Regions from separate parts of the Pseudomonas sp. RA_105y_Pfl2_P56 genome, predicted to be linked through region 1. Evidence: predicted binding sites of a transcription regulator. Region 1 holds the regulator's gene; the other holds the start of a gene.
The links. Region 1 encodes sigma-54, which starts transcription at its own class of promoters, with help from an activator protein. Its sites were predicted from a motif close to ANTGGCATNNANNTTGCTNT; they were not measured.
Positions count from the first base shown of each region.

Region 2: glnK (P-II family nitrogen regulator) is a predicted target of sigma-54. The motif match lies at 1,714-1,733, and genes of this name have one in related genera.

Region 1 is NZ_CAXAPL010000005.1:27,507-31,921, reverse strand. It holds gene rapZ (RNase adapter RapZ) at 1-226, opposite strand, end outside; gene ptsN (PTS IIA-like nitrogen regulatory protein PtsN) at 229-693, opposite strand; gene hpf (ribosome hibernation-promoting factor, HPF/YfiA family) at 705-1,013, opposite strand; gene AACY11_RS05185 (RNA polymerase factor sigma-54) at 1,087-2,580, opposite strand; gene lptB (LPS export ABC transporter ATP-binding protein) at 2,769-3,494, opposite strand; gene lptA (lipopolysaccharide transport periplasmic protein LptA) at 3,494-4,039, opposite strand; gene lptC (LPS export ABC transporter periplasmic protein LptC) at 4,026-4,415, opposite strand, start outside.
Region 2 is NZ_CAXAPL010000015.1:114,016-118,430, reverse strand. It holds partial or broken gene AACY11_RS12935 (YifB family Mg chelatase-like AAA ATPase) at 1-28, opposite strand, end outside; gene AACY11_RS12930 (nucleotidyltransferase family protein) at 320-826, shown strand; gene AACY11_RS12925 (accessory factor UbiK family protein) at 1,261-1,521, opposite strand; gene glnK (P-II family nitrogen regulator) at 1,935-2,273, shown strand; gene AACY11_RS12915 (ammonium transporter) at 2,310-3,647, shown strand; gene AACY11_RS12910 (secondary thiamine-phosphate synthase enzyme YjbQ) at 3,863-4,288, shown strand; gene sutA (transcriptional regulator SutA) at 4,390-4,415, shown strand, end outside.

The sequences.
Region 1 (4,415 bases):
CCAGCAACTCGGGGAAACGCGAGAGATGGCTCGGCAGGTTGCGCGCATCGATCGACACGGCCACCAGCGGTTGTGCCAATTCGGTGTGTATCAGTGCGCGTTCAGCCAGTTCTGGCAACAAGCCTGCCGGCAGGTTGTCGATGCAGTAGTAACCGCTGTCCTCAAGGACATTCAGTGCGGTGCTTTTGCCCGAGCCGGAGCGGCCACTGACGATGATCAAGCGCATGATTAATGCCTGTTCTGCTCTTCCAGTACCACTTGGTACAAGGCTTCACTGCCGGCAGCGCTGCGCAGTCTTTCGCGTACTTCCTTGCGGTCGAGCATGCTGGCGATTTGACGCAGTAACTCCAGGTGCGCATCGGTAGCGGCTTCTGGGACCAGCAGTACAAACAACAGATCAACGGGGGCGCCGTCGATCGCATCGAAATCGATAGGGGCGTCGAGGTGAAGCAGAGCGCTGACAGGCTCAATGCAACCCTTGAGGCGACAGTGAGGAATGGCGATGCCGTTGCCAAAACCGGTGGAACCGAGTTTTTCACGGGCAATCAGGGCCTCGAAGACATCTTGCATCTCCAGCGCCGGCACTTCGCGGGCGATCAGGTTGGCAATTTGTTCGAGGGCTTTCTTTTTACTGCCGCCCGGCACGTTCACAAGAGAACGGCCGGGGGTCAGGATATTTTCAAGTCGGATCATGGAGTGGGGGGTTATCGACCGGTAGCGCCCTGGAGCAGGCTCTGGGTCTTTTCCTTATGCTTTTTGAGTTGTTTATCCAGCTTGTCGGTCAGGGCGTCGATCGCGGCGTACATATCGGTATGTTCCGCGTTGGCGACCACTTCACTGCCGGGAATATGCAAGGTGGCTTCGATTTTCTGCTTGAGCTTTTCGACACACATCGTGACTTGTACGTTGGTGATCTTGTCGAAATGGCGCTCCAATCGTTCGAGTTTCTCGTTGATGTAGGTGCGCAGAGGTTCGGTCACTTCCAGTTGGTGTCCACTGATGTTGACTTGCATACAGCTTCTCCTTCGTTGCCAGTGCATAAAGCGGCAGGCTGGATAGCCTGCCACTGGAACGCTGTAACGTGGCTTACATCAACCGCTTGCGTTCGCTCGAAGGCGCGATCCCGAGGGACTCGCGGTACTTGGCGACGGTGCGGCGAGCCACCTGAATGCCTTGTGCCTCCAGTAAACCAGCGATCTTGCTGTCACTCAACGGCTTTTTCTGATTTTCCGCAGCAACCAGTTTTTTGATGATCGCGCGGATCGCCGTGGACGAGCATTCACCGCCTTCGGAGGTGCTGACGTGGCTTGAGAAAAAGTATTTCAGTTCATAGATACCGCGCGGGGTATGCATGAACTTCTGCGTGGTCACTCGGGAAATCGTCGATTCGTGCATGCCAACCGCTTCGGCGATGTCATGCAGCACCAGTGGCTTCATGGCTTCGTCCCCGTATTCCAGAAAGCCGCGTTGATGCTCGACGATCTGGGTGGCCACTTTCATCAGGGTTTCGTTGCGGCTTTGCAGGCTCTTGATGAACCAGCGGGCTTCCTGCAACTGGTTGCGCATGAAAGTGTTGTCGGCGCTGGTATCGGCGCGTCTTACGAAGCCGGCATACTGGGCGTTGACCCGCAGGCGGGGCACTGATTCCTGATTCAGTTCGACCAGCCAGCGTTCATTGTCCTTGCGCACAATGACGTCAGGGACGACGTATTCGGCTTCAGTGGATTCGATCTGAGAGCCCGGACGCGGGTTGAGGCTCTGCACCAGTTCGATGACTTGACGCAGTTCATCTTCCTTGAGCTTCATGCGCCGCATCAACTGGTTGTAATCGCGGCTGCCGAGCAAGTCGATGTAGTCGGTGACCAGACGTTTCGCTTCAGTCAGCCATGGTGTCTTCGCCGACAACTGGCGCAGTTGCAGCAACAGGCATTCGCCGAGGTTGCGGGCGCCGATGCCAGCGGGTTCAAACTGCTGGATGCGGTGCAGAACGGCTTCGATTTCGTCCAGTTCGATGTCCAGTTCCGGGTCGAACGCTTCGAGGATTTCTTCGAGGGTTTCGTCCAGGTAACCCTGGTTGTTTATGCAGTCGACCAGGGTGACGGCGATCAGTCGGTCGGTGTCTGACATCGGCGCGAGATTGAGCTGCCACAGCAGGTGGCTTTGCAGGCTTTCACCGGCGGAGGTGCGAGTGGTGAAGTCCCATTCGTCGTCATCGCTGCTGGGCAGGCTGCTGGCACTGGTCTGGTAGACGTCCTCCCAGGCCGTGTCGACCGGAAGCTCGTTGGGGATACGCTCGCTCCATTCGCCATCTTCCAGATTGTCCACCGTCGGAGCGGTTTCCTGATAGGACGGTTCCTGAATTTCGGTGTTGGGCTTTTGCTCGGCGTTGTCGGCCAGAGGGTCCGAGTTATCGAAGTCGTCGCCTTCTTCCTGGCGTTCGAGCATCGGATTGGATTCCAGGGCCTCCTGGATTTCCTGTTGCAGATCCAGGGTCGACAATTGGAGCAGACGGATGGCCTGTTGCAGCTGCGGTGTCATCGTCAGCTGCTGGCCCATTCTCAAGACTAGCGATGGTTTCATGGCAGGGGCTTAACACCTTATTCGCCGGCGCACATGCGCCATCCACTACAGAGCGCCGAAGCGCCAAACTTAAGCAAATTATATGCCTGAAACTGAAGTGTTTGCCTAGAGCGTTGTAACAATTAAAGCGTATTAAATCCTGCTTGAATCGATACAGCGCCCGCGCGTCTCTCCGGGCGCTGTCGCGTTTACAGGCGGAACTCGTGACCCAGATACACTTCCTTGACCAGATCGTTGGCCAGGATGGTTTCTGCGTCGCCTTCGGCAATCAACTGGCCGTCGTTGACGATGTAAGCGGTTTCGCAGATATCCAGCGTCTCACGCACGTTGTGGTCGGTGATCAGTACGCCGATGCCCTTGGCCTTGAGGTGGTGGATGATCTGCTTGATGTCGCCGACCGAGATCGGGTCGACACCGGCGAACGGTTCGTCGAGCAGGATGAATTTCGGTGCGGTTGCCAGAGCACGCGCGATTTCAACTCGGCGGCGTTCACCACCGGACAGGCTCATGCCCAGGTTGTCGCGGATGTGGCTGATGTGAAATTCCTGCAGCAGGCTTTCCAGCTCCTTGCGACGGCCGGCCTTGTCGAGCTCCTGGCGAGTCTCGAGGATGGCCATGATGTTGTCGGCCACCGACAGCTTGCGGAAGATCGAGGCTTCTTGCGGTAGATAGCCAATACCTGCCTTTGCGCGACCGTGCATTGGCTGGTGGCTGACGTCCAGATCGTCGATCAGCACGCGGCCCTGATCGGCCTGTACCAGGCCGACAATCATGTAGAAGCATGTGGTCTTGCCGGCACCGTTCGGGCCGAGCAGGCCAACAATCTGGCCGCTGTCGATCGACAGGCTGACGTCACGCACGACCTGGCGGCTTTTATAGGCCTTGGCCAGATGCTGAGCTTTCAGAGTGGCCATTACTGGGTTTTCTCGTCGGTTTTCTTCTTCGGCTGGATCACCATGTCGATGCGCGGACGCGACTCGGTGACCTTGCTGCCGGTGGCACGGCCGGCACTGGCCAGTTTCTTCACCGTGTCGTAGACGATTTTCTCGCCTTGGGTGATGTTGTCGTCCTTGTCGACAACCTTGGCCTTGTCGATCAGCACGACGCGGTTCTGCGCTGCGTGGTACTGGATCGTTACGCCCCAGCCTTGAACGGGTTTCTTGTCGCCGGCGGTTTGCAGTTGCTCGAAGTAGGCAAGGTTGCCCACCGAGGTCACCACGTCGATGTCACCGGCCTGAGTGCGAGTGATGGTCACGGTGTTGCCGGTAACCTTCATCGAGCCCTGAGTGATGATCACGTCGCCTTTATAGGTGGCAACGCCATTCTTGTCGTCCAGTTGGGCATCGTCGGCCTGAATGCGGATCGGCTGCTCTTGATCGTTCGGCAGAGCCCAGGCGCTCACGCTTCCCAGTGCTGCGCCCAGACTGAGCAAAATAGGGAGGGTTTTAACGAGCCTCATACTGTCCTCTTACGTTCGATAGCAGGTGTATCCTGCTTTCCTTCAGATACGCTTTCATTCCCACGCCAGTCGATACACCCCCAGCGCCGTCGATTCTAACGGGTTGCGCGGTCTGCGCATATTGCTGCTGCGGGAACACCGTCATGCGAGTCGACGTGATCAGGGTGTCGCGGTTCTTTTCATCGGTGCGCTTGACGCGTACCGAGTCGATCAACTCGACTTCGGTGCCGCCCGAGTTCACTTCGCCGCGCTCACTGGTCACGTGCCATGGGAACGCTGTCCCGCGGTACATGTTCAGGTCGGGCTTGGTCACCAGCGTGATGTCGGTCGCCTTGACGTGTTCGGCCTTGTCGGACGTCATTTCATACTGCACTTT
Region 2 (4,415 bases), on a different contig from region 1:
CGCGACTGTGGACGATGGAGAGGGACATGGTCGTTCCTTGAGCTGAATCGGGGGGCCGCTTCCTGCGGGTTTTTGAAGGGTAGTAGGGGGCGGGGGAGTTGGAGGGGTGGGGGCGTGGGTAAACTTTCACGGGATGTTGCGAACGTATGGCTCTGGTCGCAACCGGGAAATGACTATTGGATGTCGTCTTGTGGCCGCCAGCCTTGAACCTGCGGTGGTTACACTGGCCTGTGTCGAAATCGTGAAGAGTTGAAACGTGACAACGGCCGTGAAACAGATAGAGCAAATCCAAGTGCTAATCGAGGCGGATCCAGTGCGTATGCGGATATTGCGTCTGGTGCAGAGCCTTGGATTACCTGATTGCTGGATAGGGGCGGGATTTCTGCGTAGCGCCGTATGGGATCGATTACACCAGCGCGTTTATTCGCCATTGCCATCGGACATTGATGTCATCTGGTTCGATCAAGAGCGGGCCACTGTTGAATCAGACACTGAACTGGAGGCTTGCTTACGGAATATTGACGCCTCATACAACTGGTCAGTGAAGAACCAGGCGCGTATGCATCTGCGAAATGCTGATGCGCCTTATGCGAGCGCAATTGATGCCATCAGGTTCTGGCCGGAAACAGCGACGGCAATTGCCATAAGGCTCGGTACGCAGGGCGTTCTGGAGGTCGCAGCACCGCTTGGTCTGGATGACCTCTTCGATCTTGTTGTTCGGCCTACTGCGAGGTTCCAAACCGAGAAGCATGCAGTTTACCTGGATCGTTTACGTACCAAGGATTGGCTGGGTGTATGGCCAAACCTGAAGGTTATCGACTACTGACAATTGTTTGCAGGCCTCAACCATCAGGGCGGGTGAAGCTGTAAGGCGTTAGGTAAGTGTCATCTTGATTCATCGAACAGCTCCTCTTGCTTTAGGGCTGCCCTCGATCGTCGCCAAACGATCGGGTGGCAGTTGTACGCGGGTTGGCGAGCCGGAGCAAAAGGAACCCGGCAGACCCGAAGATCTCCCACGCACAACCGCCATAACTCGATGAGGCGTTACATCTAGCCGCCATCAGATGGTGGTCGTGCGCCTTAAGCTTTCCAGGTCGCCAAACTCAGTGCTGAATATTCAGCATAGGGTGAGCTTAGGAACCGGGGCTTTTCGGCGCAATCGGACGGCGGTCACTCAGGTTGTAGGACGTTGCCGAGATCATTGAAGGGCTGAAGATCAAAAGATCGCAGCCTTCGGCAGCTCCTACAGGGGGAGCAGGGTTACTCGGCTGGCGGATTCAGCTTCGCTTCCATCTCGGCCACCTTCGCTTCGAGGCTCTCAAGGCGAGCGCGAGTGCGCGCCAGCACAACCATCTGGCTATCGAACTCTTCACGGCTGACCAGATCGAGTTTGCTGAAGGCACTTTGCAACAGCATCTTGAACTGGCTTTCGATTTCGGCTTTCGGCAGCGGGGTGTCGCCGCTGAACAGGCGAGAAGCGGTGCCGCTCAGGGCGTCGAGGAAGTCTTTGGGCGCGAGCATGGGAAGTGTCCTGGAAACAATGGCCGGCAGTGTATCACGCAGTGTCTATAGTCAATCTCGCAGGCCGGGATGCACGCTTTTCGCGCAAGAGCATGGGCGGCAGCGCACCGTTGTTGTGCGTAACCGGATGGCCTTTTGCACGAAGGTGCTTGCGACAGCGGCCAAGCGATTGAAATCAGTGGGTTTTGGCGAGATGGCAAGGTTTCTGCTTAGTGACCTGTGACCCATGCACTGATGCAGTCGCTGTGACGAATGCAGTGCGGCAGGCGGAACGGGGAGTTTCGTCTGATGCGGTTAGCTGGCGTCAGTCGGGCAGTCAAGGCCGACGATGCGTTACAAAGCCAGGCACTGCGCTTAGACTTGAGTCGGGTTTGTTTTCCTGGGGCAAGTCCACCAATTCGGGAGAAAGTTTCATGAAGCTAGTCACTGCCATCATCAAGCCGTTCAAGTTGGACGACGTGCGCGAGTCGCTGTCCGAAATCGGCGTGCAGGGCATTACCGTTACTGAAGTCAAAGGCTTCGGCCGGCAGAAGGGTCACACCGAGCTGTATCGCGGCGCGGAATATGTGGTCGATTTTCTGCCCAAGGTGAAAATCGACGTGGCCATCGACGACAAGGATCTGGATCGCGTTATCGAGGCGATAACCAAGGCGGCCAACACCGGCAAGATCGGTGACGGCAAGATCTTCGTGGTCAATCTGGAACAGGCGATTCGTATCCGTACCGGCGAAACCGATACCGACGCGATTTAAGCCGCCACAAACCCCAACGCCCCAGGAGAAAACAATATGACTCTGCGTAAATTCGCAGGGCTAGGAGCCCTGTTGTCCATCGTAATGCCAAGCCTTGCAATGGCGGCAGACGAAGTGGCGGCCCCAGTCCTCAATTCCGGCGACACGGCCTGGATGCTCACCTCGACAGCCCTCGTGCTGTTCATGACCATCCCGGGCCTGGCGCTGTTCTACGGCGGCATGGTTCGCTCCAAAAACATTCTTTCCGTGATGATGCAGTGCTTCGCCATTACCGGTCTGATCAGCATCCTGTGGGTCATTTATGGCTACAGCATTGCGTTCGACACCACCGGCATGGAGCAGGGCGTCGTCAACTTCAACTCGTTCTTCGGCGGCATGGGCAAAGCGTTCCTCGCTGGCGTTACACCTGACAGCCTGACCGGCCCCGCCGCGCTGTTCCCTGAGGCGGTGTTCATCACCTTCCAGATGACCTTCGCAATCATCACCCCGGCGCTGATCGTCGGTGCGTTCGCCGAGCGGATGAAGTTCTCCGCGATGCTGATCTTCATGGGCGTGTGGTTCACCCTCGTTTATGCGCCGATCGCACATATGGTCTGGTCCGGTAACGGCGGCCTGCTGTGGGACTGGGGCGTACTCGACTTCGCTGGCGGCACCGTTGTGCATATCAACGCCGGTATCGCAGGTCTCGTGGCGTGCCTGGTGCTGGGCAAGCGCAAAGGCTTCCCGACCACTCCAATGGCTCCGCACAACCTCGGTTACACCCTGATGGGCGCGGCGATGCTGTGGTTCGGCTGGTTCGGCTTCAACGCCGGTTCCGCTGCGGCGGCCAACGGCACCGCCGGTATGGCGATGCTGGTCACTCAGATCGCTACCGCTGCGGCGGCGCTGGGCTGGATGTTCGCCGAGTGGATCACCCACGGCAAACCTAGCGCACTGGGCATTGCCTCGGGTGTGGTGGCCGGTCTGGTTGCGATCACTCCGGCTGCCGGCACCGTGGGCCCGATGGGCGCACTGGTCATTGGTCTGGCGGCGGGTGTGGTGTGCTTCTTCTGCGCCACCACCCTGAAACGCAAACTCGGTTATGACGACTCCCTGGATGCGTTCGGCGTACACGGTATCGGCGGTATTCTCGGCGCGATCCTCACCGGTGTGTTCGCTGCACCGTCGCTGGGTGGCTTCGGCACTGTCACCGACATCGCCGCTCAAGTATGGATTCAGTGCAAAGGCGTCGGCTTCACGGTGATCTACACCGCGATCGTCACTTACATCATCCTCAAGGTACTGGACGCCGTGATGGGGCTGCGTGTGACTGACGAAGAAGAGTCGGTGGGCCTGGATCTGGCACAACACAACGAACGCGGCTACAACCTGTAAGTACGCGCACTCAAGAATTTGCCCGGTTCGCCGGGCATTTTTTTGTCTGGGATTTGTCATTGAAGGACAAGCTGAAAGGATTTTTCGTACGGCTTTTGTCGTGTTTATGAAGGGTGTTTTTCTGCGGGCAATGGCTTACACCATTGCAGGAATATTAGGGCCTTTGTTTTTTCCCAGAGCGCGCTAGAATGCGCCCCGAACGTGCGGAGAACTGTATGTGGCAGCAGACTCTGATAACCCTGCGGGCGCGACCCCGGGGCTTTCATCTGGTGACGGACGAGTTGATCAATGGCCTGCCTGAACTCAAGGCGTGCCGGGTCGGTCTTTTGCATCTGTGGCTGCAACATACCTCGGCGTCGTTGACCATCAACGAGAACGCCGATCCGGCGGTCCGTCGCGACTTCGAACGATTTTTCAATCGTCTGATCCCACAAGGAACAGACGGCTATGAGCATAACGACGAAGGCCTGGACGACCTCCCGGCGCACTTCAAGGCCAGCGTGCTGGGTTGCCAGATCTGTCTGCCGGTTTCGGCAGGTCGACTGGCACTGGGCACCTGGCAAGGCGTTTATCTGGGCGAGCACCGTGATCATGGCGGTGCCCGTAAAGTCCTTGCCACCTTGCACGGTGAAGGGGCATAGCCGCTGATCAGCAGCGGCGAATGATTTTTTAACGGCGACTTTCGACAGTTGCCAAAGCTGGTCTATAACTAATCTGCTTTTCGCAAGTCATGAGGTAGAACATGAGCGACGATGATCTGGAAAACGA